2 regions of the Variovorax sp. OAS795 genome follow, and region 2 is predicted to be linked to the other one. Evidence: predicted binding sites of a transcription regulator. Region 2 holds the regulator's gene; the other holds the start of a gene.
What was found. Region 2 encodes LexA, which represses DNA repair genes until DNA is damaged. Its sites were predicted from a motif close to ACTGTATNNNNATACAGT; they were not measured.
Positions count from the first base shown of each region.

Region 1: the regulator LexA is predicted to act here: its motif matches at 2,206-2,223, upstream of imuA (translesion DNA synthesis-associated protein ImuA).

Region 1 is NZ_JBEPOH010000001.1:3,966,980-3,981,171, forward strand. It holds gene ABID97_RS19215 (error-prone DNA polymerase) at 1-74, opposite strand, end outside; gene ABID97_RS19220 (Y-family DNA polymerase) at 67-1,416, opposite strand; gene imuA (translesion DNA synthesis-associated protein ImuA) at 1,385-2,191, opposite strand; gene ABID97_RS19230 (CmcJ/NvfI family oxidoreductase) at 2,361-3,194, shown strand; gene ABID97_RS19235 (LysR substrate-binding domain-containing protein) at 3,215-4,144, opposite strand; gene ABID97_RS19240 (ABC transporter substrate-binding protein) at 4,261-5,385, shown strand; gene ABID97_RS19245 (aldo/keto reductase) at 5,427-6,392, shown strand; gene ABID97_RS19250 (alpha/beta fold hydrolase) at 6,410-7,285, opposite strand; gene ABID97_RS19255 (DODA-type extradiol aromatic ring-opening family dioxygenase) at 7,378-8,196, opposite strand; gene ABID97_RS19260 (LysR family transcriptional regulator) at 8,296-9,237, shown strand; gene ABID97_RS19265 (ABC transporter ATP-binding protein) at 9,268-11,127, shown strand; gene ABID97_RS19270 (DUF2868 domain-containing protein) at 12,067-12,933, shown strand; gene ABID97_RS19275 (GTPase/DUF3482 domain-containing protein) at 12,930-14,192, shown strand, end outside.
Region 2 is NZ_JBEPOH010000001.1:3,501,526-3,515,717, forward strand. It holds gene icd (NADP-dependent isocitrate dehydrogenase) at 1-31, opposite strand, end outside; gene ABID97_RS16925 (cell envelope biogenesis protein TolA) at 252-575, shown strand; gene ABID97_RS16930 (hypothetical protein) at 730-924, shown strand; gene ABID97_RS16935 (DUF192 domain-containing protein) at 1,011-1,469, shown strand; gene ABID97_RS16940 (superoxide dismutase) at 1,545-2,126, opposite strand; gene xseA (exodeoxyribonuclease VII large subunit) at 2,176-3,486, opposite strand; gene ABID97_RS16950 (MotA/TolQ/ExbB proton channel family protein) at 3,800-4,432, shown strand; gene ABID97_RS16955 (ExbD/TolR family protein) at 4,500-4,925, shown strand; gene lpxK (tetraacyldisaccharide 4'-kinase) at 4,926-5,909, shown strand; gene ABID97_RS16965 (Trm112 family protein) at 5,890-6,072, shown strand; gene kdsB (3-deoxy-manno-octulosonate cytidylyltransferase) at 6,069-6,842, shown strand; gene adk (adenylate kinase) at 6,977-7,633, shown strand; gene ABID97_RS16980 (asparaginase) at 7,646-8,641, opposite strand; gene lexA (transcriptional repressor LexA) at 8,714-9,388, shown strand; gene ABID97_RS16990 (hypothetical protein) at 9,528-9,899, shown strand; gene ABID97_RS16995 (D-2-hydroxyacid dehydrogenase family protein) at 9,991-10,998, shown strand; gene ABID97_RS17000 (MFS transporter) at 11,059-12,216, shown strand; gene ABID97_RS17005 (3-hydroxyacyl-CoA dehydrogenase) at 12,346-13,866, shown strand; gene ABID97_RS17010 (oxepin-CoA hydrolase, alternative type) at 13,894-14,192, shown strand, end outside.

The DNA.
Region 1 (14,192 bases), 470 kb from region 2:
CGCAACGGCAACGGCAGCGCATGCACCTTGGCGGCGTTGCGCCCGCGCAGCTGCTTTTCGCTCAGGTCAGGCATAGAGCCCCTGCAGGTACCAGCGCACCTCGCCCGGTGAAAACCGCGCAGAGGGCCGCTCGCGAAAGATCCACACCAGGCCGGCCCCGGGGCTTTCGGCGATGTAGTAGTCGCGCATCGCGGGTTGGCCGCCGTCTTCCTTGCCGCCCCACCAGCCCGCCTCCACGCGCTGCGGCCCGACCAGCTTGCCGAGCGGACCGCGGTAGCAGGGGCGCTCGCCGTCCATCTCGAGCAGCAGCGGTTCGGGCAACAGCCACGGCGGGTAGATGGCATCGGGCTGCGAGGCCGCGGCCTTCGCTTCCTTGCGGGTCTTGTCCGGCGATGACTTGGCTTTCTGCAGCGCGGGCCTCCAGGCCTGCTTGCGCTCCGGCCGGTGGTCGGCCGCGGCCGCGGGCACCACCACCTGCTGCGGCCCGAGCCGCACGCTGAGCCGTTCGACCATTTCGTGCAGCTTGTCGCCCTTGCGGTTGTCCTCGGGCAGGAAGCTGGTGCTGGCGCCGGCCCAGGGATCGGTTTCGAGCGTGCGCAGCCGCAGCCAGCTCGCGGGCGCCGCCAGCGTGGTGAGGGCGAGCTTTTCGGACAGCAGCCGGCGCAGGTGCGCCATGTCCTGCGTGGGCTCGGCCGTGCGCACCGTGACCTGCTGGTGCGGCGGCAGGTTCACGCCGTTGAAGCGCTTGAGATCGAGCGTCCATTGCAGTTCGAGCGCGCGGGCGCCGCGCTGCCGCGCACGCAGCCAGAACTGCAGCGCCGTGAGCAGGCGGTTGGCCGACCACATCAGCTCGGGCGCGGTTTCGGCCAGCGCGGGCAGCTCGAGCTTCTGCTCGAACACGTCGGGCAGCGTGAGCCAGCGGTGGCTTTCGGGCCGCAGGCCCCAGGCGGTGTCGAGCGCTTCGCGCAGCCCCGCGCCAAAGCGCCGCGTGAGGCCGCCGCGCGGCAAGGCAGCCACATCGCCCCAGGTGCGGCAGCCGAGCCGCGCGAGCAGGTCGAGGTGCTCGCGCGCGGCGCTCAGCGTGTCCAGCGGCAGGCCTGCGGGAATGTCCCTGGGCCGATGCTCGTTGCGCTCGAACAGGCGCAGCCGGGCCAGCGCGACGAGGCTCGTGGCGCCCTGGGCGCCGCGCATCACGGCGCCCGGCGCGGGGTTCTCGTGGGCCAGCTGCCGCATCAGCGACGAGCGCCCGCCCCACAGCCGCTCGCAGGCCGAGACCTCGAGCATCAGCGCTTCGTCCTGCCACGCGACATGCGGTGTGTATTGCAGCGCCCACCAGCCCAGCGCTTCCGGGGTGGGCAGGACCGGCGCTTCGGAGGCATCGGTTTCAGGCGACCACCGCAATGCGATCCAGTGCATTGGCGCCTCCCTTCCACGCGTCGATGCGCACCACCGTGGCCGACGCTGCCGCTTCGCCGGCTGGCACCGTGCCCTGCTGCTGCAGCCGCAGCTTGCGGCGCAGCCGCGCGGCGGCCAGCAAGGCGGCCATGCGCTCGTTGCGCGCGGGCAGCATCACAGGCGCGGCGAGCGGCGGGCCGCGGCGCTTGAGGATGCGCAATTCGATCTGCGCGCTGTCGGGCGCGCAGCTTTCCACCTGAAGCCGCAGCCGCGCGGGCGACGCGCCCTGCGCGGCCGATTCGGGCCGGCAGACGAAAAGCAGCACCTCATGCTGGGCGGCCGCCAACTGCAGCCGCCGCAGTTCGCCCACCCTCGCCTGCGGCAGCCAAGCCAGCACGGCCGCCACGTCCGCGCAGCGCAATGCCTGCTCGCAGGCCCACAGCCTCGCGGCCGGGGCTTCGCTTCGGACCCACATCAGCGCCTCCACCGGCAGCCCCTGCGCCGCCAGCGAGGGCCCGCAAGGTTCATAAGGGGCGCCGATCAGCACCACCGGGCCGCCCCGCGCTTCCACCGCGCGTGCCAGGGCGGGGAGCAGCAGCCGCCAGACATGCGCCTCGGGCGTGGCTTGCAGCAGCTCCGTCATGGCGCCGACCGGCCAGCCGCCCCCCGGCAACTCCGCGTCCAGCGCGGCGTGGCCAGTGGCGGCGACCTGTGCGTCGGCCAGGCCGAGCTCGTCGGCGTGCCAGACGCCGCGGCCGGCGGCAGCGGAAAAGGAGTCGAGGAAAGGAAGGCCCATGATTGCGACTGTTAACTGTATTTTTATACAGTATTCCGTGGCCCGCAACAACGAAGAATGGCATTCTTCGTTTCCTTGATTTCATATTCCTATGGTTCATGTGAATGCGCGCAGAAGTCGGTTGAGCCGGCGCCCGGGATTGGCTCCAATGCAGGCAAAAGGAGCTCGCATGAACCCGCCCACCGTCACCGCCGGCCTCAACTACCTCCAGCCCTCCTTGCTGCGCCCCTTCAGCTACATCTTTCCGCCACCACCCGGCACGCCATGGGAAAGCGGCAGCTACGAACTGCGCCCGATGCCGATCGCGGATGCGCGCGCGGCCACCACGCCGCCCCACATCGAGTGCGAAGGCTTCGTGCTGCGCGATGCGCCCACCGCCGTCTCGGACTTCCTGGACGACGCCGAGGTCACGGCCGTCTACCACCGCGAGGTGGCGGAACTGGCGCTCGCCGTCACAGGCAGCACGCGGGCCTTCGTGTTCGACCACCTCGTGCGCCAGCGCGAAGCCGACCGCACGGCCCTGAGCTTCGGCCGCCGCGCCACCCACGGCAAGGCCGCCGCCAACGGCCGCATCCACAACGACTACACCGAAGACTCCGGCCGCCGCCGGCTCGGCATGGTGCTGACCGACCCCGATGAAGCCGCGGCCGTGCGGCGCTACTGCATCGTCAACGTCTGGCGCTCGATCAGGGGGCCGGTGCTGGACACGCCGCTGGCCGTCTGCGACGCGCGCACCGTGACGGCCGGGGACCTCGTGGCCGCCGAAGTGCGCTACCCCGAGCGCACCGGCGAGATCTACCTGGCCACGCATTCGCCCGCGCACCGGTGGTCTTACTTTTCGGCGATGGACCGGCACGAGGCGCTGGTCTTCAAGCAGTACGACTCGCAACTGGGCGGCGTCTCGCGCTTCACGCCGCATGCGGCCTTCGACCATCCCGATGCACCGGCCGGCGCGCCGCCGCGGCAGAGCATCGAGGCCCGCTGCCTGGTGGTGTTCGAATGAGCCGGACGCGGTGCTGCGGCTCAGGAACCGCCGTCCGCCGCATCGCCTGAGAGCCGCGCCTCGGCGGCCAGCCAGGCGGCCACGTGGCGCACCTCTTCGCGCGGCTCGGCCTCGGCCTGGATCAGCCAGTAGGCGTGCCCCGATGCCTGCGCGGGCACCGGCGAGACCAGCCGCACCAGCCGCTTCTCGTCGAGCAGCGGCCTGATCAGTTCGAGCCGCCCGAGCGCCACGCCCTGCCCGGCCAACGCCGCCTGGATCAGCTGGTCGTACTGGTTGAAGTGCAGCACCGACTGCGGCTTCGCATCGGCCCAGCCCACCGAGGCGAGCCAGCCGTTCCATTGCAACCACGGATGCTGCGGATCGTCGAAGTCCAGCAGGTGCAGGCGCGACACGGCGCCGGCCGAGCGCAGCGGCTCCAACCCGCGCGACGGATGCGCCACGGGCGCCACGGTTTCACCGAAGAGCCGCACCGCGCCGGCCGGTGCCAGCGCGGGCGTGGTGTAGCGGATGGCCAGGTCGATGCCCTCGTTGCGCAGGTCGGCGAGCCGGTTGTTGGCCGACACGCGCACGTCCACGCCCGGATGCAGCTTCTGCACCTGGCTGAGCCGCGGCAGCAGCCAGAGCCCCGTCATGCCGATGCTGGCGCTGAGCGTCACGGGGCGCTGCTCGCCGGCCTGGCGCAGGCCGCCCATCACGTCCTGCAGCTGCTGCACCGCGCCGTCCGCGCTGCGGAAAAGCCGCTCGCCTTCGGGCGTGAACGAAATCGAGCGGTGCCCGCGCAGCAGCAGCTTCACGCCCAGCTGCGCTTCGAGCGCGTGGACCTGCTTGCTGACAGCCGATTGGGTCAGGCACAGGTCCTGTGCCGCCAGCGAAATGCTCATGCGCCGGCCCACCGCCACGAAGCCCCGCACCAGGTCCAGCGAGGACAGGCGAAGGAGCGAAAGTGGCATTCCCATGATGAATATGAGCCGGGATTCTGACGGCGGACGTGCTGCGCCGCAACCACAGAGCGGTTTACCCGCTGGGCACCGGCGTCTTAAGATCAGCCAGTTAACAATTTGTGACCATGAAATACAAAAAGATTCACGCGCTCGCCTCGACCCTGGCCGCCTTCGTCCTCGCACTCTCCCCCGCCGCGCAGGCCCAGACCAAGCTCCTGATCGGGCAGACCTACGTCCAGACCGGGCCGCTCGCGTCCCTGTCGACCGAACCCCTGGTCGGCATCCGCGCCTTCTTCACCACGCTGAATGCCAACGGCGGCGTCAATGGCCGGCCGGTCGAACTGCGCCAGCTCGACGACGCCTTCGATCCCGCCAAGGGCGCCGAGAACGTCAAGACCTTCGCCAAGGAAGGCGCCATCGGCATCCTCATGCCGATCGGCACCTCGTCGTCCGTCGGCGCGCTGAAGGCGGCCAACGAGCTCAAGATCCCCGTCGTCGGCCCGTACACCGGCGCGGCCCCGGTCGTGAAGGCATCGGAGTATGGCTTTCCGGTACGCATCAGCTACGACGAGGAATACGCCCGCATCGTGAACCACCTGTTCACCATCGGCCTCACCCGCATCGGCTTTGCGCACAACGACAATCCCGGCGCGCGCTCGGCGCTGGAAAGCACGCAGAAGTTCGTGGCCGAACGCGGCGAGAAACTGGCGGGCAGCGTGGCCATCAAGAACGACGGATCCGACGCCGCCGAACGCGCCGCCGAACTGGCCAAGCTCAAGCCCAAGGCGGTGGTGTTGTCGGCCACCAATGAGGTGGCGGCCAAGTTCATCTCGGCCTACCGTGCCGCGGGCGGCGAAACGGCCTTCTACTCGTTCTCGCTGCTGAACGGCCAGAAGCTGTTCCAGGACATCAAGAAGGACGCAGCCGGCGTGGTCATTTCGCAGGTCGTACCGTATCCGTGGAACAGCGCCATGCCGGTGATTGCCGAGTACCAGGCGGCGATGAAGAAAATCGGCGCGACCGAGTACAGCTATGCCAGCCTCGAAGGCTACGTGGCGGCCAAGATCATGGTCGAGGGATTGAAGCGCGCTGGAGCGAACCCCACGCCGGATTCGCTGCACAAGGGACTCGAGTCGTTCCGCACCCTCGACATCGGCGGCATTGCCGTGTCGTACCGGCCCGGCGAGCACCGCGGCCTCACGTTCTCCGAGCTGTCGATGCTCAAGGCCGACGGGCGCTACCTGCGCTGAGCTTCCGGGGGCGCGCTTCCTGGCGCAGAATTTCGTTCGTGATGACGACGTCCTTCACGAACGATGCGCAGCCCCCTGCCCTCACGCGCGCCCAGCTGCTCAGGCTCGGCGCTGCGTTGTGCGCCAGTGCCGCGCTGCCCGCGTTCGCGCAGCACCAAGGCAGGCCCGCAATGCAAATGAACTCCCGCCTCATCCCCGGCACCCAGGAAGCCTTGCCGGTGATCGGCTGCGGCACCTGGATCGGCTTCGACCAGCGCCCCGGCACCGACGAATACAAGCGCCTTCCCGGCGTGCTGGAGGCGCTCTTTGCCGCGGGCGGCAAGGTGATCGACAGCTCGCCGATGTACGGCCGCTCGGAGGAAACCACCGGCGAGCTGCTGGCCGCATCGAAGCAGGTCAAAACCGGGGCGGCGTTTCTCGCCACCAAGGTCTGGACCTCGGGCCGCGAGCCCGGCATCGCGCAGATGGCGCAGTCGTTCACGCGCCTGCGCACCGGGCGCATGGACCTGATGCAGGTGCACAACCTCCTCGACTGGAAAACCCATCTGGCCACGCTGCGCCGCTGGAAGGACAAGGGCCGCGTGCGCTACATCGGCATCACGCACTACACCGCCTCGGCCTACGGCGACGTGGAAGCCGTGCTGCGTGCCGAGAAGCTCGACTTTCTGCAGATCAACTATTCGATCGACGCGCGCGAGGCCGAGCAGCGCCTGCTGCCGCTTGCGGCCGAACGCGGCGTGGCGGTGATCGTCAACATGCCCTTCGGCGGCGGCGGCCTGTTGCGCCGGCTGCGCGACAAGCCGCTGCCTCCGTGGGCCGGCGAGATCGGCTGCACGAGCTGGGCGCAGGTGCTGCTGAAGTTCGTGCTCGGCCATCCCGCCGTGACCTGCACCATTCCCGGCACCAGCCGCGCCGAGCACATGGCTGACAACGCCGCGGCCGGCGCCGGTGTCCTGCCGGATGCGGCGTTCTGGCGCAGCCATGCGGGCGCGATCGGGCTCCCCTAGCCCGGGGCCCTTGTCCGTCAACCCAGGAAGCGCAGCAGCAGCCGGTTGAATTCGTCGGCGCGCTCGTACTGCGCCCAGTGTCCTGCGCCGTCGATCACCACGCCTTCGCGCTGCGGATGGCCGGCCGTGAGCCTGGCCACCAGCGGGCGCGGATCGGCGGTGACGTCGCAGGCGCCCCAGAGCAGCAGTTGCGGTCCGCCGAGCGTGTCGAGCGCGGCCTGCAGCCCGCCCGCCTGCGACACCTCCTTGCTGCGAAAGCGCGTGCCGTGGCAGGAGATGTCGTGGATCTCGAAAGCCAGCGGATCGATGGCGGCCTTGTCGTGCAGCATCAGTGCGCCAAGGTTGTGCAGCAGCGCGGCGCGCTCTTCTTCGCGGTTCGGCGCGGCACGCCAGTTGATCATCTGCACCGCCATGCGCCGCACCGTGCCGTGCCCGCCGCTGCCCACGAGCGCGAGCCGCCGGATCGCACCGCGCCGCACCGCGAAGCGCGCCGCCGTGAGTCCGCCGAACGAGAAACCGCCCAGGTCGATCGGCGTCCCCGCGCCAATCAACTGGTCGAGCGATCCGCCGAGCGCATCGAGCAGCGGGCCGAGCGAATCCTCGCCGGGCGCAACGCGCGGCGGCGCATCGGAGTCGTTGAACCCGGGCATGTCCGGGAGCCACAGCATGTGCTCGGCCGAGAGCGCCTCGACGTTGCGCAGCCAGTGCATCCAGCTGCCATGGCCGCCATGCAGCAGCACCAGCGGGGGACGGCCGCCATGTTCGGCACCGAAGCGGCGCCAGCAGACGCGAACACCGCCATGGACGACGTCATGGCGCGTGCCGCTTGCAGCGATGCGTTCGATGAGCAGGCGGGCTTCGGTATTGGAATCTGGAGCGGAAATGGAAGACATCGTGAGATTCTGCCGCTTGGCATTGGAAGCTGCGGCGAACCGGTGGCATGCCGTTCCTGGCATCCGCGGCAGCCCCCACCCGGGCAGCTTTGTCAACCGAAGCGGTAGCTCGACACCACCAGCCCGCCCATGAAGTCGTCCTCGTGATACACGCGTTCGCCGGGCTCCTGCTCGGCGGCCCCGACAGCGACCATCAGCGGCACCAGGTGTTCCTCGCGCGGATGCGCCATGCGTGCCGACGGGGCCGAGGCCCATTCCTGCAGCCGCTGCACGCGTTCCCCTGGTGCCGCCTCGACGGCGGTGTGGTCGAGCCAGTCGCCAAAATCCTTTGAGACGCCATGCGCCTGCGGGCCGAAGTTGCGCAGGTTGTGATAGCTGAGGCCGCTGCCCACGATCAGCACGTTCTCGTCCCGCAGGGGCGCCAGCGCACGGCCGAGCGCGAGATGCTCCGCGGGATCGAGCCCGCGCTTGAGCGACAGCTGCACCACCGGCACATTGGCATCGGGGTACATCGCCTTCATGGGCGAGAACATGCCGTGGTCGAAGCCGCGTTCAGGGTCGATGGCCGCGGGAAGCCCGGCCACCGCAAGCAGCGATTTTACGCGCTGCGCGAGTTCGGGCGATCCGGGCGCCTCATAGCGCACTTCGTAGGTGTGGGCGGGAAAGCCGCCGTAGTCGTAGATCATGGGCGGGCGTGGGTTGCCCTGCACCGTGAAGACGGGCGCCTCCCAGTGGGCCGACACCATGAGGATGGCGTCGGGGGTGCGGCCGATCTGCCGCGGCATGTCGGCCAGCGCGGCGGCCAGGCGGTCGTAGACGCCGCCCATCTCCTTCTTCATCCAGGGCCAGGGGCCACCGCCGTGGGAGATGAAGTACGTGGGCAGGCGCGAGGTATTGTGGTCGTGGGTCAAGTCGATGCTCCTTGAAAGCGTTGCATCGACTGTAGACATTTCCCATGAAGAAATCGACACGCTAGGATGCATCGGTTCATTTCTCCTGAGGAAATCTTCATGGACCGCCTGACCAGCCTGCGCGTGTTTCGAGAGGTCGTCGAAGCGGGCAGCTTCGTGGCCGCCGCAGAGCGGCTCGCGATGTCGCCGCCCATGGCAAGCAAGCACGTGGCGCAGCTCGAAAAGTCGCTGGGCGCACGCCTGCTGCACCGCTCCAGCCGCCACCTGAGCCTGACCGAAGCCGGCACCGCCTGGTACGAACAGAGCCGGCGCGCCCTCGACCTGCTCGATGCGGCCGAAGCCGCCATCGGCCAGAAGAGCGAGGCGCCGCGCGGGCAATTGAAGGTGAGCGCGCCGGTGTGGTGTGCCACGCCGCGCTTCGCGCGCGTGCTGGCCGACTACCGCGAGCGCTTTCCCGAAGTGCTGGTCGACATCCACCTGGAAAACCGCAAGGTCGACCTCGCGGCCGATGGCTACGACCTGGCGCTGCGTGCCACGCAGGAGCCCTCGCCGGCGCTCATCGCGCGGCCGCTGTGCCGCGTGCCCTTTCACCTGGCCGGCACGCCCGCCTACCTGCGCCGCATGGGCAGCCCGGTACTGCCGGCCGACGTGGCCCGGCTCGGCGCCATCGTGCCGAGCTACGTGAACCTGGAGAATCTTTCGCTCAAGGGACCGGGCGGCCGGATGTTTCCACTGCGGCTCGCACCGGTGATGCGCTCGGACGACACCACGCTCACCCTGCATGCGGTGCGCGCGGACATGGGCGTTGCCTTCCTGCCCGAATGGCTGGTCGACGACGACCTGGCGGCGGGCCGGCTGGTGCGGCTCCTGCCCGACCACGCCCCGCATCCGGTCACGCTGTTCGCGGTGTACACCAGCCGCCAGTACATGGCCCCCAAGCTGCGCAGCTTCATCGACTTTCTGGGCGAGCGGCTGGGCGGCCAACCGCCGGCCACCGCCAAACGCACCCTTTCGGGGCAAGGGAATGCCGCCCGGGGCTAAAGTCGCTGCTTCGCCTGGAGACTGCCCGCCTTGTTCCGCTTCTTCGAAAAACTGCTCCACCCCTACCCCGCCGCCGAACCGTCGCCGCCTCCGGCGGGCCTCTTCGCCTTCCTGTGGGCCTGCACCCATGGCCTGCGCCTCAAGATGGCCGCCATGGCGGCGCTCACGGCGGTGATCTCGACCTTCGAGGCCTTGCTGTTCGCGGTGCTCGGACGCATCGTCGACTGGCTCGGCGGCCAGGTGCCGGCACGTCTGTGGGCGGAGCGCGGCGACACGCTCATGGGGCTGGCCGCGCTGCTGGTGATCAGCATCGCCGTGGTCGCGCTGCAGACCATCGTCAAGCACCAGACGCTCGCGGTGAACCTGCCGATGCGGCTGCGCTGGAACTTTCACCGCGTGATGCTGGGCCAGAGCATGGCCTTCTACCAGGACGAGTTCGCGGGCCGCATCACGGCCAAGGTGATGCAGACCGCGCTCGCGGTGCGCGACACGCTCTTCGTGCTGGCCGACGTGGTGGTGGCCATGGGCGTGTACGTGGCGACCATCATCGTGCTGGTGAGCGTGCTCGACGTGCAGCTGGTGCTGCCGTTCATCGTCTGGCTGGTGCTGTATGCCGCCTCGCTGATGTTCTTCGTGCCGCGCCTGGGCAAAGTGGGCAAGGCGCAGGCCGATGCGCGGGCATTGATGACCGGCCGCGTCACCGATGCCTACACCAACATCGCGACCGTCAAGCTCTTCTCCCACACGCAGCGCGAGGCCGGCTTTGCGCGCGAGGCCATGCGCGAGTTCATGTACACCGGCTACGGGCAGATGCGGCTGGTGAGCGCCTTCGAGATCGTCAACCACACGCTCAGCATGGGGCTGACGGCGGGCATGGCCGGCACCGCGCTGTGGCTCTGGTCGAACGGCACGGTGGGCGTGGGCGCCGTGGCCGCGGCCACCGCCATGGCGTTGCGGCTGCAGGGCATGTCGCACTGGATCATGTGGGAGATGACCAGCCTGTTCGAGAACATCGGCACCGTGCAGGACGGCATGAAGACTCTGTCGCGCCCGCGCACCGTGCTCGACGCGCCCGATGCCGCCGTGCTCGAGGTGCCGCGCGGCGAGGTGCGCTTCGAGCATGCGAGCTTCCGCTACGCGGATGCGGGCCGCCGCGTCATCGACGACCTGAACCTGGTCGTGCGGCCCGGCGAGAAGATCGGCCTTGTGGGCCGCTCGGGCGCGGGCAAGTCGACGCTGGTGAACCTGCTGCTGCGCTTTCATGACCTGGAGAGCGGCCGCATCCTGATCGACGGGCAGGACATCGCGCATGTGACCCAGGATTCGCTGCGCAGCCACATCGGCATGGTCACGCAGGACACTTCGCTCATGCACCGCTCGGTGGCCGACAACATCGCCTACGGCCGGCCCGATGCGACCGAGGCGCAGATCGAAGCCGCCGCCGGCCGCGCCGAGGCGCACGAATTCATCCAGTCGCTGGGCGACGCGAGCGGACGGCGCGGCTACCAGGCGCATGTGGGCGAGCGCGGCGTCAAGCTCTCGGGCGGCCAGCGCCAGCGCGTGGCCATTGCCCGCGTGATGCTGAAGGACGCGCCGATCCTGCTGCTCGACGAGGCCACCAGCGCACTCGACTCCGAAGTGGAAACCGCCATCCAGCAAAGCCTCTACCGGCTGATGGAAGGCAAGACGGTGATCGCGATCGCGCACCGCCTCTCGACCATCGCGGCCATGGACCGGCTCATCGTGCTGGACGGAGGCCGCGTGGTGGAAGAAGGCGACCACCGCTCGCTGATGGCGAAAGGCGGGCTCTACGCACGGCTGTGGGCCCACCAGAGCGGCGGCTTCCTGGGGGATTCGCTCGACGAAGACGACGAGGCGCTGCGGGCTTGAGCGCTTCTTGTCAGCAAGCGTTACTGAGATGCGGCCAGCTTGTCGCGGATGAGGTGGCGCGGTCACGGCGCTCGGCCAGGTCTTCGCAAGTCCTACAGCACAGGCCGCCCCTCGCCGACAGCAGGCAGCCTCCCTGGGCGCCATGCTGAAGCTGTCGTCATCAACGAGGAGTTCCCCCGTGAGTTCAATCATCTATATCGTCGGTCTGATCGTGGTTGTCGTGGCCGTGCTGTCGTTCTTCGGCCTTCGCTGAGACCGCGCACGCGTTTTCGACTCGCACGCTGAACCATAGCGGGGCCGTAAGAGGCCCCGTTTCTCATGGGTCCTTCGCAGCGCGCCGGGCATAATTTGCGCGCCCCGGTCTCCCCCGGGGCGCCAAAAGCGAAGGGACCCTGTTGACCAACACCGCGTTGCGCGAATCTGCTTTTCCTGACGCGGTAGTCACCGAGGCGATCCGATGGACCGAGGAAAAGGGTCCACTCGACGATGCGCAGGCCATGCGCATTGCCGCTTCCCGCACACCCCACGCGCATGCACGCATCACGGTGCGCGCGCTCGAACTGGGCGAGCGCGTCGGGCTGCAAGCAGAACTGTCCCGCGCGCGCCAATGGGGGCCGTGGGTGCTGCTCGGCCTGGTCGCGCTGGTCGTCGTTGCGGGCCTGGGGCTTGCTGGCAACGTGGCCGGCGGGGGCGACCGGCACATCAACGTGATCGTCGCGCTCGTGAGCCTGCTGGGCATCCACCTGCTCACGCTGCTGCTCTGGCTCGCGGGGCTGTGGCTGCCGCTGGGTTCGTTCAATGCGAGTTCGCTCGGCTGGATCTGGCTGTCGCTGACCGCGCGCGTGGCCGGCGGCAAGCGCGGCCAGGCCCCGGTGCTGGTGCGCGCCGCCACCGGGCTTTCTCACGCGCGCCCGGCTGCTGCCCTGGGCCTTCGGGCTCGTGAGCCACGGCATCTGGTCGCTGTCTTTCGCGGTGGTGCTGGCCGCGCTGCTGTTCGCGCTGGCTTTTCGCAGCTACACGCTGAGCTGGGAAACGACGATCCTCGATCCGGACTTCTTCGTGCGCGCCGTGCAGATGCTGGGCTGGGCGCCGGCGCAATTGGGCTTTCCGGTTCCCGATGCGGACACCGTGCGCTCGGCCGCCCGCGACGCCGCGGGCCAGCGCACCTGGGCGCTGTGGCTCACCGGGTGCATCGTCGTGTACGGACTGCTGCCGCGGCTCGCGCTCGTGCTGCTGAGCGCGATGGTGTGGCACCGGCGCCGGGCTGCGCTTCAGCCCGACTGGAACGCGCCCTACTACAGCAAGCTGAAGGCGCGCTTCGCCGTGCTCGCGCCCCCCACCATCGTCGATGCCGACCCGGGCCGGGCACCGGGCGTGGCGCCAGGCGGGCTTGCGCCTTCGCAGCTCAGCGACATGCTTTTCGTGGTCGGCTTCGAGCTGCCCGCGGATGCGCCCTGGCCACCCGAAGGCCTGCATGCCGATGCGGCCACCGAGATCCAGCGGATCGACGGCAGCGCCCCGGCGCGCCGCGCCCTGCTCGACCGGTTGGCACAGGCGCGTCCGCGCTCCGTGCTGCTCATCTGCCATGCCGCATCGAGTCCCGACCGCGGCACCGAACGCTTCCTGCGCGACCTGCTGGCCCATTGCGGCGCATGCCGCCTCTGGCTCACCGATGCGGCCAGGGATACCGCCGACGCAGGCGCCCCGCAGCGGTGGATCGAGTGGCTGCAGGGCACCGGCCTGCCGCGCGTGACCGCCGTGCACAAACGCGAAGACGCGCTACAGGGCCAGGGAACCCAGCCATGACGACAGCGCAAGCCATCCGCATTGCCGTGGTCGGCCACACCAATGCGGGCAAGACCTCGCTGCTGCGCACGCTGACACGGCGCGCCAGCTTCGGCGAAGTTTCCGAGCGGCCCGGCACCACGCGCCATGTGGAATCGGCCGATCTCGAAGTGAACGGCCAGCCCGCGGTGCGCTTCTTCGACACGCCCGGCCTCGAAGACGCGGTGGCGCTTCGCGAGCATCTCGCGGGCCTCGATCCGCAGGCCACGCCGCCCGAGCGAATCCGGCTGTTCCTGCAGGGCCCTGAAGCCCACGGCGTGTTCGAGCAGGAGGCCAAGGTGCTGCGCACCATGCTCGAGATCGATGCGGCCTTTCTCGTCATCGACGTGCGCGAGCCGGTGCTGCCCAAGTTTCGCGACGAGATCGAGCTGCTCAACGCTTGCGCCCGGCCCGTGATGGCGGTGCTGAACTTCGTGCGCGACGCCGCAAGCCGCGAGCCGGCCTGGAAAGAGCTGCTGTCGGCCTACGGCCTGCACGTCCAGGTGCGCTTCGATGCCGCAGCGCCGTTCGTGGGGGCGGAGCGCGACCTGTACAACGACCTCGCCACCCTGCTGCGCGACCGGCGCGAGTTGCTGCGCGGCGTGGTAGATGCATTGACCGCCGAGGCGGCCGAACGCCGCCGCGCGGCCTGCACGCGCATCGCCGGGCTGCTGATCGACGCCGCCGCCTTGCGCCGCAGCATGCCGGCCGAGGCGTTCGCCGATGCGGCGCGCCGCAAGGCCTTCATCGCTGCGTTGCAGAAAGAAGTGTTCGACAAGGCGCAACGCTGCACCGACGACCTGCTCGCGCTCTATGGCTTTCGCCCCGACGATGCCGGCGAGGCGCCGTTGCCGCTCATCGAAGGGCGCTGGACGCTCGACTTCTTCAGCCCCGAAGCGATGAAGGACGCAGGCCTGCGCCTGGGCAAGGGCGCGGTCATCGGCGCGGCGGTGGGCGTGGTGGCGGACCTCGCGGTGGCCGGCATTTCGCTGGGCACCGGGGCCGCGGTGGGCGGTGCCATCGGCGGCGCCGTCTCGCAAGGCTGGGGGCCGTTGGGCCGCAAGCTGGCGAACAGGCTGCGCAACGTGCACGAGCTCACCGTGGAAGACGGCGTGCTCTTCGCACTGGTGGCCTGGCACCTGAAGCTCACGCGCGCACTGGAGCGGCGCGGCCATGCGGCCACCGGACGCATCGCGGCGGAGACGAGTGCCACGCAGGACGCACCGACCCGCGCTACGGCC
Region 2 (14,192 bases):
CCGGGACTTTGATGTGCTGGTAGCTGGACATGAGGGGAAATGACTCCGGGAGTGACGTAATTCGGACGACTGTCTGCGAATTCAGACAGCGATGGGGAATCGCTGTACAGCCCGCGAACAAATCGCTGTACATTTTAGACGCAACCCATCAGCTGGCGTTTGTCAACCTGCGAGGCTAGGACCTCGTTAGTGGCTGACCTTCTGCTCGCCGGGAGGCGTTTCCAACCAATTCTCGATAGAGGAATCAATCAATGAGCAAAATTCTCGCAGTCATGATCGCTGGCCTGTTCGCCGCTGGCGCTTACGCCCAGAACCCCACCGGCACCACGCCAGAGCAAGGGAACGCCACCAACAGCAAGCCCCAAGCGCGCGCTGAAGCCAAGAAGGAAGCCAAGCCCGCTGGCAAGGTGGCTGCTCCCGCCGGCGACATCGCCAAGACCCCCGAAGGCGGTGCCATCGGTACCGACAAGGCTGCAGCCTCCGGCGAAAAGCGCGCCGAAACGCGCGACCAGCGTCGTCGCAACAAGGACGGCAGCGTCAAGCGCAAGTCGACCCAAGGCGGCACGCCCCAGTAAGTCGGCTCACGCCGCAAAGGAAAGCGCTCTTCGGAGCGCTTTTTTTTCGCCTGGCCTCGCGCAATTGCTGTCAACCGGGGCGCGCGGCTTGCGCGTTGAATGTTCACCTCCACAGGGAGGTGGTCCATATCAACAATCTCAAAGGATGTCTTTCATGAACAAGCTGCTCGCAGCCCTGGTTGCCGGTCTCTTCGCTGCCGGTGCATTTGCTCAAAGCCCCGCGCCGGCACCCGCCGCTCCCGCCGCCCCCGCGATGGTGAAGAAGACCGTGCACCCGACGAAGCACGTGGTCAAGAAGCACAAGGCACGCCACCACGTCGCCAAGGCGCATGTCGCCAAGAAGGTGTAAGCTCCCGCGCTCACCGGCAAATGCCCGCATCAGCGGGCATTTTTATTGGCCTCGGGCCCTTGAACCCGCCCTGAAAGAAGCTCCCGATGTTTCAGCGTTTTGCCGCCCTGCTCCTGCTTGCCGCGTCCCTCATGGGCACGGCAGAGGCCCAGCAGCAACCCCAGACCGACCTGCAGCGCACAAAGCTCTCCGTCGGCTTGTACAAGATCGACGCGCAGGTCGCGCAGACCCCCCTGCAACGGGAAATCGGCCTCATGTTCCGCAAGGAGATGCCGCAGGCCGAAGGCATGATCTTCGTGTTCGACCAGCCGGCCACCCAGTGCTTCTGGATGCGCAACACGCTGCTGCCGCTCACGGCCGCCTTCGTGGCGGACGACGGGCGCATCGTCAACCTGGCCGACATGCAGCCCATGACCGAGAACTCGCACTGCTCCGAAGAGCCGGTTCGTTTCGTGCTCGAGATGAACCAGGGCTGGTTCGCCAAGAAGAACATCAAGAAGGGCGCCAAGCTCGGCGGCGAGCTGTTTGCCGCGGCAAGGCGCTGAGCACGCGCAGCCCCGCCTTCGCCCATGAAAAAAGCCGACCCTCGCGGGTCGGCTTTTTCATTGGAAAACCCCGGTTCAGCCGAAGTTCTTGGCGGCGAAGTCCCAGTTGACCAGCTTGGCCAGGAAGGTCTCGACGAACTTGGGGCGCAGGTTGCGGTAGTCGATGTAGTAGGCGTGCTCCCAGACGTCCACCGTCAGCACCGGCGTGTCGCCGGTGGTGAGAGGCGTGCCGGCCGCGCCCATGTTCACGATGTCCACCGAACCGTCGGCCTTCTTCACCAGCCAGGTCCAGCCCGAGCCGAAGTTGCCCACGGCCGACTTCACGAACGCTTCCTTGAAGGCGTCGTAGCTGCCCCACTTGGCTTCGATGGCCTTGGCCAGCGCGCCCGTGGGAGCGCCGCCGCCCTGGGGCTTCATGCAGTTCCAGAAGAAGGTGTGGTTCCAGATCTGGGCGGCGTTGTTGTAGATGCCGCCGCTGGACTTCCTGACGATGTCTTCCAGGGGCATCGACTCGAACTCGGTGCCCTTTTGCAGGTTGTTGAGGTTCACCACGTAGGCGTTGTGGTGCTTGCCGTAGTGGTACTCGAGGGTTTCCTTCGAGTACTCGGGTGCCAGCGCGTCGAGCGCGTACGGCAGGGGTGGGAGCACATGTTCCATGGTTTTTCTCGTGGGTTGGTTGTGGGGAATGAAGGATTCTAGAAAGGAATCACGGGCCCGGCGTCGGACGCGTTCCCGATTTGCCGGGCATCACGGTCAGATCGACCGAGCCATCGGCAAGGCGTGCAACCACGGCGTCGCCCGGATTCAATTTCTGCGCGCTGACGACCGCGTGGCCGTCGGCATCGGTGAGCAAGGCATAGCCGCGCTGGAGCACCAGCGCCGGATCGAGCAGCTTGAGCCGCAGTGCCACGCGTTCGAGCCGTTCGCGCCGACCGGTCAATGCGCGTTCGAGCTTGCGGGGAAAGTCGGCCGAGATGGATCGTGGAACATGCGCGAGGTGCTGGGTTCTCGAGAGCACGGCATAGCGCAGGCGCTGCGTTTGGTGCGCAAGCCGAAGCTGCTGCCGTGCCACCAATGCCGAGGGCCGCCCGAGCCGGGCCGCCGCCTGGTCCAGCCGCTGGCCCAGCGCGTCGAGCCGCGTGCCCAGCGCGCCTTCCAGCCGATCGGCCAGGAGATCGATCGCGCCGAGCCACATCGCCTGCGGGGCGCTGACGAGTTCCGCGGCAGCCGTTGGCGTGGGTGCGCGCAGGTCGGCGCAAAAATCGGCGATGGTGAAGTCGGTTTCATGCCCCACGCCGCAGATCAGCGGCACCGGGCTTTGGACGATGGTGCGGGCCAGCGTTTCGTCGTTGAACGCCCAGAGATCTTCGATGGAGCCGCCGCCCCGTACCAGCAGGATCACGTCCACTGCAGGTTCCAGGGCGTAAAGGGACTGGAGCGCGCGCACGATCTCCGCCGGTGCACCGGCGCCCTGCACCGCCGCCGGCGCCAGGATGACGGGAATGTGCGGCACCCGGCGCCGCAATGCGGTCACCACGTCGTGCAACGCCGCGGCGCCCAGCGAGGTCACGAGTCCCACCGCGCGAGGCATGGCGGGCAATGGCCGCTTGCGCGCGGGATCGAAAAGCCCTTCGGCTTCGAGCCGTGCCTTGCGTTGCAGGAACTGGTCGAACAGCGCGCCCTGGCCGGCGCGCTGCAGGCTTTCGACCACCAGCTGCAGGTCGCCTCGCGGCTCGTAGACCGCCAGCCGGCCACGCACCTCGACCTGGTCGCCGTCGCGCGGTGAAAAATCGAGCAGGCCGGCCGCGCGCCGGAACATTGCGCAGCGTAGCTGGCCTGAATCATCCTTGAGCGCAAAGTAACAATGCCCGCTCGATGCGCGCGAAAAACCGGAGATTTCACCTCGCACCGCGACCGGGTTGAAGCGGGCGTCGAGCGCACCGGCAACCGCGCGGCACAAGGCGCCGACGGGCCAGACGCGAGGGCCCGGCGTTGTGTGGGAGTCACGGATTGTCACAAAGCGCCCGGACAGCGGGTGACCACTCTTCCACAGTCGTACGACATGCCACAGCACGCGGACCCCATGCCGGGACAGGTGCACGGTTTGTCGTGCAAGCTATTGATTTCATTGACGAAAGTGCTGCTCAAAATTCAGTCGATCTAATGGAACGCCCAAGCCATGCGGGTCGCGGCACGTTGCACAGCGGGTTAATCACAAAGTTATCCACAGAATCTGTGCGTCTTCGCTTACAAGCAAACAAGCCGCATGGCGATGGTGGGCTCGGTGGATAATCGCCGCGCATTTGCAGTCTACGGGCGGGAGGATTTTCTTGTTTTCCATCATAGTTGCCGCGGGCTGGCCCATCTGGCCATTGCTCGCCTGTTCGATCATCGCGCTCGCGCTGGTGATCGAGCGTTTCACCAGCCTCAAGACCGTGAAGGTCCTGCCACCCAAGCTGCTCGACGAAGCCATCACCGTCTCGCACGGGTCCGTGCCGGGGCCCGACGTGGTCACCAAGCTCGAACACAATTCGATGCTCGGGCAGGTGCTGGCCGCCGGTCTCCGCGCGCTCAACGCCAATCCGCGCTGCACCGAGGACGACCTGCGCGCGGCCATGGAAGCCTCGGGCCGCACGGTGGCGCACAAGCTGGAGCGCTACCTGCCCGCTCTGGCCACCATCGCATCGGCGGCACCGCTGCTGGGCCTGCTGGGCACGGTGATCGGCATGATCGAGATCTTCGGCTCGCAGTCGCCCGGTAGCGGCGCGGTGGGTTCGGGCAATCCGGCGCAGTTGGCGCACGGCATCTCGATTGCCTTGTACAACACGGCGTTTGGCCTGATCGTGGCCATTCCGACGCTGATCTTCTGGCGCTATTTCCGCAGCCGGGTGGACGAATACCTGCTGAACCTCGAGCTCTCCGGCGAGCGCTTCGCGCGCCACCTGAACGCACTGCGGAAATGATGGATCCTTCGCTTGCCACCGCGCGTGCTGCGCTGCCGGCCGGAGGCCCGCGATGAGCCGCGGCCGCATGCAGTTTCGCCACGGCGCGCGCGACGAACCCGAGATCAACCTGATCCCGTTCATCGACGTGCTGCTGGTCGTTCTCATCTTCCTGATGCTCTCGACGACCTACAGCAAGTTCACCGAAATGCAGCTGCGCCTGCCGACGGCCGACGTCGATTCGCAGCGCGACTACCCCAAGGAAGTGATCGTCGCGGTGTCCGCCGACGGCCGCTATTCGATCAACAAGACGCCGCTGCCGGACCGCAACGTGGCCACCGTGGCCGCGGCGCTGGGTGCGGCCGCCACGGGCGGCAAGGACAGCGTGGTCATCATCAGTGCCGACGCCAGCAGCCCGCACCAGTCCGTGATCACGGTGATGGAGGCCGCACGCCGCGCCGGCCTGGTGCAGATCACGTTCGCAGCCCAGTCGACGGCGCAAGCAGGGCACTGAGTGCCGTTGCAGCGAGCCTGGTTGCATCGCGGTGCCCTGGCGTGCCTGCTGTGGCCGCTGTCGATGCTCTATGCAGCGCTGTTCGCGCTGCGGCGTTGGCTTTATCGCCGGGGGTGGCTCCAGACCGGGCATGTGCCGGTGCCGGTGATCGTCATCGGCAACGTCATTGCCGGCGGCGCCGGCAAGACGCCGGTCGTGATGGCCGTGGTTCGGCATCTGCAGGCCCGCGGCTTGCGCGCCGGCGTGGTGTCGCGCGGCTACGGCCGCCGCACGGACGACTGCCGCGAAGTGCTGGGCGAGAGCGACCCGCAAGACGTGGGCGATGAGCCGGCGCTGATCCACCGGGCCACGGGCGCGCCGGTGTTCGTGGCGAGGCGCCGCATCGACGCCGCACGCGCGCTGCTGGCCCGGCACCCGGCCGTGCAGGTCATCGTGAGCGACGACGGGCTGCAGCACCTGGCGCTCGGGCGCGACATCGAGGTCTGCGTGTTCGACGACCGCGGCGTCGGCAACGGCTGGCGGCTGCCCGCGGGACCCTTGCGCGAGCGCTGGCCGCGCCGATGCGACCTGGTGCTCCACAGCGGCGCGCATCCCGCATTCGAGGGCGGCTACACCGCCACCCGCGGCCTGGCGGACGACGCGGTTGCAAGCGATGGCCAGCGCGTGCCGCTGGACGTCCTGGCCGCGAAGCCGGTGATCGCGCTCGCCGCCATCGCACGGCCGCAAGCCTTCTTCGACATGCTGCGTGCCCGCGGCTTCGTGCTGGCCCAGACGATCGCGCTGCCCGACCACTTCGACTTTGCCGGATGGCAACGCCCTGCCGCGCCTGGATATCCTCTGGTCTGTACCGAGAAAGACGCCGTCAAATTGTGGCGACAGGCGCCGGATGCGCTGGCCGTGCCGCTGCGCTTCGCACCCGAGCCTGGTTTCTTCGCAGCGCTCGATGCAAAGCTATCATCGCTCGATGGATCCCAAGCTGCTTGAACTGCTCGTCTGCCCTGTCACCAAGGGCCCGCTGACCTGGAACCCGGAGAAACAGGAGCTCTGTTCGCGCAGCGCGCGCCTGGCCTATCCGGTGCGCGATGGCATTCCCGTGCTGCTCGAGAACGAGGCGCGCACGCTGTCCGACGAAGAGCTGGGGCTGTGAGCTTCACCGTCCTGGTGCCCGCACGGCTCGCTTCGACGCGGCTTCCCGACAAGCCGCTGGCGGATATTGCCGGCCTACCGATGGTGGTGCGTGTCGCCCGCCGCGCGAGCCACTCGGGCGCCGCGCGCGTGGTCGTGGCGGGCGACGATCCGTCGATCATCTCGGCCTGCAGGGCACACGGCGTCGAAGCCATCCTGACGCGCCAGGATCACGCCAGCGGCACCGACCGGCTGGCCGAAGCCTGCGAACAGCTGGGCCTGGACGGCAACGACATCGTCGTCAACGTGCAGGGCGACGAACCGCTGATCGACCCGGCGCTGATCGACGCGGTGGCCTCGACGCTGGCGGCGCATCCGGAAGCCGCCATGAGCACGGCGGTGCACGAGATCGATTCGCTGGACGACTTCCTGAACCCGAACGTGGTGAAGGCCGTACTCGACGCCGGCGGCAACGCGCTCTACTTCAGCCGCGCGCCCATCCCCTGGTGGCGCGACGGCGCCACCGGGGGCGCACCGCCGCGCGTGCTGCCCTCGCCTGCGCCGCTGCGCCATATCGGCATCTACGGCTACCGCGCCGCTTTCGTGCGCATGTTTCCTTCACTGGCGTCCGCGCCCATCGAGTCCACCGAAGCGCTCGAGCAGTTGCGCGCGCTGTGGCACGGCCATCGCATCGCCGTGCATGTGAGCCAGACCGCGCCCGGACCGGGCATCGACACGCCCGAAGACCTTGCCCGGGTGCGGGCGGTCTTCGCGGCCCGCCAGGCGCCCTGAAACCCATCCGCTCCAGCGGCGTAACCGGGAATTCTTCACGCTGACGCATGCTATCCTCGACGCAATTCCGCCTTGCACGGCCCTGGGGCCGGCGCTGGGCGCGACACAAGATCTAAGAACCGTCCGAGGACACCATGAGACTAATTTTGCTGGGCGCGCCCGGGGCGGGCAAAGGCACGCAAGCGGCCTTCATCTGCCAGAAATACGGCATTCCTCAAATTTCCACCGGCGACATGCTGCGCGCGGCCGTCAAGGCCGGCACGCCGCTCGGACAACAGGCCAAGGCCATCATGGAATCCGGTGGCCTCGTGAGCGACGACCTGATCATCAACCTCGTGAAGGAACGCATCGCGCAGCCCGATTGCGCCGATGGCTTCCTGTTCGACGGATTCCCGCGCACCATTCCGCAAGCCGACGCCATGAAGGCGGCGGGCGTCAAGCTCGACTACGTGCTCGAAATCGATGTGCCCTTCAGCGACATCATCGAACGCATGAGCGGCCGGCGTTCGCATCCGGCATCGGGCCGCACCTACCACGTGAAGTTCAACCCGCCCAAGGTCGAAGGCAAGGACGACGTGACGGGCGAGGACCTGATCCAGCGCAAGGACGACGAGGAAGAAACCGTGCGCAAGCGCCTGGAGGTCTACAGCCAGCAGACGCGTCCGCTGGTGGACTATTACTCGGCCTGGGCCAAGGAAGACCCGGCCGCGGCGCCGAAGTACCGCGCCATCAAGGGCGTGGGTACCGTCGACGAGATCACCCAGCGCGCCCTGGCTGCCCTCGGCAGCTGAACGCGAGCCGCATCAAGCGGCCGCCGGCTCCTCGCTCAGTTCCAGCATCAGGGCGATGCGCGCCTTGACCGGCGTGAGTGCGCCGGCATCGCGCAAGCGATCGTCCGCCCTTGGCAGGATGCGTCCGCTCGTGCAGCGTGTGGCACGGAGCACCGCCACGCCAGCGTCCTGCGCACGCAGCGCAGCGGCTTCCAGCGCGTGGTGCACCGTGCCGTTGCCGGTCGCCGCAATGACGAGTCCGTGCATCGGCTCGGCCACGCCCGCCGCGCGCTCCTGCAGCAGCATGTCGATGACCGCGCCGCTCGCACCGGCATGGCTCGTCACGATCTCGACCCTGGCCCAGCGCAGCGCCGCGCCTACGTTCGCTGCCAGCATTTTCGAGTGGGCGTTCCCCGTCGATCGCGGCCAGTCCCGAAGACGCCGCACCACGCCCTCTTCCACGTAGCCCACCGGGCCCGCATCGCCCGATGAGAACGCATCGGGACGGTAGGTGTGCACCTTCTGCACGTCCGGTGCGCCGTGGACCGTGCCGGCGCAAACCACCGTCACGCCCTCTGCACCCGGCGTGGCCGCCACCGCAATGGCATCGCGCACATTCTGGGGACCGTCGGGCGACAGCGAGCTTGCGGGACGCATGGCGCAGGTCAGCACCACCGGCTTGCCGGCGGCGAGCACCGAGTGGAGAAAGAAAGCGGTCTCTTCGATGGTGTCTGTTCCGTGCGTGATCACCACGCCAACCACGTCGGCCTCCGAGAGCCACGCGGCGCAGCGACGGGCAAGTTGCAGCAGGACATCGAATTCCATGTCCTTGCTGTCGAGCTGCGCCACCTGCTCCGCTTCGAGCGACAGGCCTTCGGGGGCGTCGATGCCGCCGAGCAGGTCCGCGACGCCGACCTCGCCCGCGGTGTAGCCGATGTTGTCGCCTTCACTGGCAGCGCGGCCCGCGATGGTGCCGCCCGTGCCCAGCACCACGACGCGGCGCACGTTCGGTGAATTGGAATTGACCATGCTTGCCAACTTTTAAAAACTGGTTAAAAATACAGCTACTGGATATTCAGCCAGTGCCGCAAGGAACCATCTATGCAGTTCGCCGTGAAGCTTACCGCCCGCCAGCAGCAAATCCTGGACTTGATCCAAAGCGCCATTGCGCGTACCGGCGCGCCGCCCACGCGGGCCGAGATCGCCAATGAACTCGGCTTCAAGTCCGCCAACGCGGCCGAAGAACACCTGCAGGCGCTGGCCCGCAAGGGTGTGATCGAACTCGTGAGCGGCACTTCGCGCGGCATCCGCCTCAAGGGCGATGCGCTGCGCTCGCTCAACGAGTCGCGCAACAACCAGTTCTCCCTTTCGCTGCCCGGCATGGCGCAGCTGGCGCTGCCGCTCATCGGCCGCGTTGCGGCGGGCTCGCCCATCCTGGCGCAGGAGCACGTCGACCAGACCTACTACGTCGAGAACACGCTGTTCCAGCGCCAGCCCGACTATCTGCTGAAGGTGCGCGGCATGTCCATGCGCGACGCCGGCATCATGGACGGCGACCTGCTCGCGGTGCAGGCCACCAAGGAAGCGCGCAACGGACAGATCGTGGTCGCCCGCCTCGGCGACGAAGTCACGGTCAAGCGCCTCAAGCGCAACAAGCAGGTCATCGAGCTGCATGCCGAGAACCCCGACTACCCGACCATCGTGGTCCAGCCCGGTGAACCTTTCGAGATCGAAGGCCTGGCGGTCGGCCTCATCCGCAACACGATGCTGATGTAGGCCCCTCGGGCCTGCACAGGCAGCACCCCATCCGGCCGCAACAGGTGGCGGGCGTATGGCGCAAGGTCGCCATCACCCTGTTTGCGTCCCTTCAAAGAAATCCTGCCTGTGTTCAACCTCAGACTTTCTTGGAGTTCACATGGGAATCGCCCTCCTCACCATCGTCGATTTGTGGATGCCTCTGCAATCGCTCGCAAACCGCCTGCTGCCGGCGCGCCGTCCGCGTCACCGCGATGGCGGCACTGCATCCACGGCCCTGCGCCATGCCGCGGTACGACCGGCCTGCACGGCCCGGCCCCAAGGTGCGCCGGCTCCCAAGACGGCGCCGGCGCCGAGCCGGCCGCTTCGCGTCATCCGGGTGGTCGACGGGCCCCAGGGTGAAAAACGCAGCACCAACCGCGTGGTGATCTCCGGCCGCATGGCAGACGTCTGCGCCGAACTCGACCGGCTCGCCGCGCTCGAAGCCATGGAGGCGCTGCGCACCGCGCCCCGCCCCACGCACCTGCACTGACCCCCGCACACCCCGGTGACCCTGGCCGGGCGCGGGTATCCAAACGTTCACGCGCGCGCCATGCCAATGCTGCGAGGCACAATGGCACGCCATGAACATTGTGATCCTCGACGATTACCAGGACGCCGTGCGCAAGCTGCGCTGCGCCGCCAAGCTGGACGCGTACGCGGCCAAGGTCTACACCAACACGGTCAAGGGCATCGGCCAGCTTTCGGTTCGCCTGAAGGATGCCGACGTCATCGTGCTGATCCGCGAACGCACCCACATCTCGCGCCAGCTGATCGAAAAACTCCCCAAGCTCAAGCTCATCTCGCAGACCGGGCGCGTGGGCGGCCACATCGACGTCACGGCCTGCACCGAGCGCGGCGTAGCAGTGGCCGAGGGCACCGGCTCTCCCCAGGCGCCCGCGGAGCTGACATGGGCGCTGATCATGGCGGCCATGCGCCGCCTGCCGCAGTACATCAGCAACCTCAAGCACGGCGCGTGGCAGCAGTCGGGGCTCAAGTCGGCCTCGATGCCGCCCAATTTTGGGCTCGGCTCGGTGCTCAAGGGCAAGACGCTGTGCATCTGGGGCTACGGGCGCATCGGCCAGCTGGTGGCGCGCTACGGGCAGGCCTTCGGCATGCAGGTGGTCATCTGGGGCCGCGAAGCCAGTTGTGCCAAGGCCCGGTCGGACGGCTTCCAGGTGGCACAGAACCGCCAGGAATTCTTTGCCGCCGCCGACGTGCTGTCCGTTCACCTGCGGCTCAACGAGGAGACCACCGGCCTGGTCAAGCTCGAAGACCTTTCGCGCATGAAGCCGACCGCACTCTTCGTCAACACCTCGCGCGCCGAGCTGGTGGAGGCCGACGCGCTGCTGGCCGCGCTCAATCGCGGCCGTCCGGGGCTGGCTGCCGTCGACGTGTTCGAGAGCGAACCGCCGCTTCAGGGCCATGCGCTGCTGCGCCTGGAGAACTGCATCTGCACGCCGCACATCGGCTATGTCGAACAGGACAGCTACGAGAGCTACTTCGGCCAGGCTTTCGACAACGTCGTGAGCTTCATCAAGGGCAATCCCACCAACATCGTGAATCCCGGCGCCCTGCAGGTTCGCCGGTGATCGCATGAGCCGCCGGGTCGCCCCAGGGCCGATCGCACAACCGAAGGCGAAGGTCCTCCAGTGACCCGGGCCGCTCACCGGGGCGCGCTCTGGGCGCTGCTGGCCGGCAATTTCGTGATCGGCACCGGCGTGATGGTGGTGCCCGGCACCTTGAACGAAATCAGCACCTCGCTCGCGGTGAGCGTCGCCACCGCGGGCCAGCTGATCACGGTCGCCGCGGTCGTGATGTGCCTCGGCGCCCCACTGCTGGCGGCGGTGGTCGCGGGCTGGGACCGCCGCCAGTTGCTCGCCCTCACGCTCGTCTGGTATGCCCTCGGGCATGTGGTTGCGGCCCTGATGCCGAGCTTCGGCGCGCTGCTGCCGGTGCGCATGCTCACGGTGGTGGCGCCGGCCATCTTCACGCCCCAGGCGGCAGCCTGCGCCGGCATGCTGGTGCCGCCGGAGCAACGTGGTCGCGCGGTGACCTTCGTCTTTCTCGGCTGGTCGATGGCCTCGGTGCTGGGCCTGCCGATCGGGGCACTGATCGGCGGGCACCTGGGATGGCGCATGGCCTTCACCGCGGTTGCACTGCTCAGCGTGGCAAGCGCAGCCTCCATCTGGCTGACACTGCCGCGCGATATCCGGCCTGCGGCGCTGACGGCCGCCGCATGGTCGCGCGTGCTGCGCAGCCCGGTGCTGATGGGCATCGTGTCCGTCACGGCGCTCCAGGGTGCCGGCCAGTTCGTCCTGTTCAGCTATTTCGGGCCCTTGCTGAAGCGCAACTTCGGCGCCGACCCCACCACGCTGAGCTTGATGTGGGCCCTGTTCGGCACCTGCGGCCTCGTGGGCAACATGCTGGTGAGCCGGTTCATCGACCGCGTGGGCGGCGGCCGCATGGTGCTCGTGACCAGTTCGCTGATTGCGCTCAGCCTCTTCCTGTGGCCTTGGGCCGCCACGCTCCCATGGCTTGCGGCGGTGCTCGTGCCCTGGGGCCTGGGCTGCTTCGCGACCAATTCGGCGCAGCAGGCGCGCCTGGTGGGCCTCGCCCCGGCGCTCGCGCCGGGCTCCGTGGCCTTGAACAGCTCGGGCATCTACATCGGCCAGGCCGTCGGTGCCGGGCTCGGCGGATGGCTGCTCGCCAACGACGCGGTCGCATGGATGAACTGGGTCGGTTTCGCCTTGCTGCTGCTGGCCATCGGCCTGAGCGTGGCCATCGATCGCAGCCGCCGCGCGGCCTGACCGGCAGGGACCCGCGTAAAACCCGGCACGCCCCGGCGGCGCATGGCTGCAAAATCGAAGGCTGCGCAAACTCCGGGCCAGCGGCTGCCGGCGGGACCGGATCCATCAACCAGCGAGAATCTTTTTCCAATGACAGTGAACTACAAACGGATCGGCGTCGTCGGCGCCGGCGCCATGGGCCGAGGCATCGCACAGATCGCCGCCCAGGCGGGCAGCGACGTGCTGCTGCTCGACAGTTTTGCAGGCGCCGCCGAGCGTGGGCGCGAAGCCCTGGCGGCCCAATGGAACAAGCTCCACGAGAAGGGGAAGATCGACGCCGCGGCGCGCGATGCGCAGATCGCCCGCGTCAAGGCGGTCGGTTCGGTGGCCGACCTCGCCCCCTGCGACCTCGTGATCGAAGCGGTGGTCGAAGACCTCGAAGTCAAGCGCTCGCTGTTCCGCGAACTCGAAGCAGTGGTCGCGCCCACGGCCACGCTCGTCACCAACACCTCGTCGCTGTCGGTCACGGCCATTGCCGCCGTGCTCGAGCGGCCGGAGCGGGTCGCGGGCTTTCACTTCTTCAACCCCGTGCCGCTGATGAAGGTGGTCGAGGTGGTGGCCGGCTTCAAGACCTCGGCCGATGTCTGCAAGCAGCTGGCCGGCTACGCGGTGCAGATGGGCCACAGCGCGGTGCAGGCACAGGACACGCCGGGCTTCATCGTCAACCACGCCGGGCGCGGCTATGGCACCGAGGCACTGCGCATCGTGGGCGAAGGCGTGGCCGACTTCGCCACCGTCGACCGCATCCTCAAGGAGCAGGCCGGCTTTCGGCTCGGCCCGTTCGAACTGCTGGACCTGACGGCGCTCGACGTGTCGCACCCGGTGATGGAATCGATCTACCGCCAGTACTACGAAGAGCCCCGCTTTCGTCCCAGCGTGATCACGGCCCAGCGCCTCGCGGCGGGCGTTCTGGGGCGCAAGACCAACGAGGGCTTCTACAAGTACCACGATGGCGTGATGCAGCAGGTGCCCGAAGCCGCGCCGCCCGCCGTGGCCGCGCTGCCGGCGGTCTGGGTCTCGCCACGCGCCGCGCGCAGGGCCGACCTGCTGCGGCTGGTGAATGCGCTCGGCGCGCAGATCGACAGCGGCGCCGCAGCGGCGTCCACTTCGCTCATCCTCGTGGCACCGCTGGGCTTCGACGTGACCACGGTGGCTGCTGTCGAGCGCCTGGACGCCACGCGCACCGTCGGCATCGACATGCTGATCGACGATGCCGCGACCAGGCGCCGCGTGCTCGCCACCAACCCGGCCACGCGGCGCGACATCCGCGACGCGGCGCATGCGCTCTTTGCACGCGACGGCAAGGCCGTGAGCGTGATCCGCGACAGCGGCGGCTTCGTCACGCAGCGCGTGATCGGCACCATCGTGAACATCGCGGCCGACATGTGCCAGCAGCGCGTCTGTTCGCCGGCCGATCTCGAGACCGCGGTCCAGCTGGGCCTCGGCTACCCGCGCGGCCCGCTGGCCATGGGCAACCTGTACGGCCCCACCAACATGCTCGAAGTGCTGTTCAACCTGCAGACCGTCTACGGCGATCCGCGCTATCGCCCGAGCCCGTGGCTGCGCCGCCGCGGCGCGCTGGGCCTGAGCCTGCTGCACGAAGAAGAATAAGCAAACCCCAAGGAAAGCATCACCGCGATGACCGCCGAACTGAAGAGCACCAGCGAGGGACGCACCATGGTGCTCACCATTGCCAACCCGACCCAGCGCAATGCGCTGGGCCCCGAGATCTACGCCGCGGGCATCGAGGCGCTCAACGGCGCCGAGAGCAGCGATGAAATCCGCAGCGTGGTCATCGTGGGCGAAGGCGCATGGTTCTGTGCCGGCGGCTCGCTGCAGCGGCTCTCCGACAACCGCCAGCGCGACCCTTCGGTGCAGGCCGAAAGCATCGAGGGCCTGCACAACTGGATCGACTCCATCCGCGCCTTTCCCAAGCC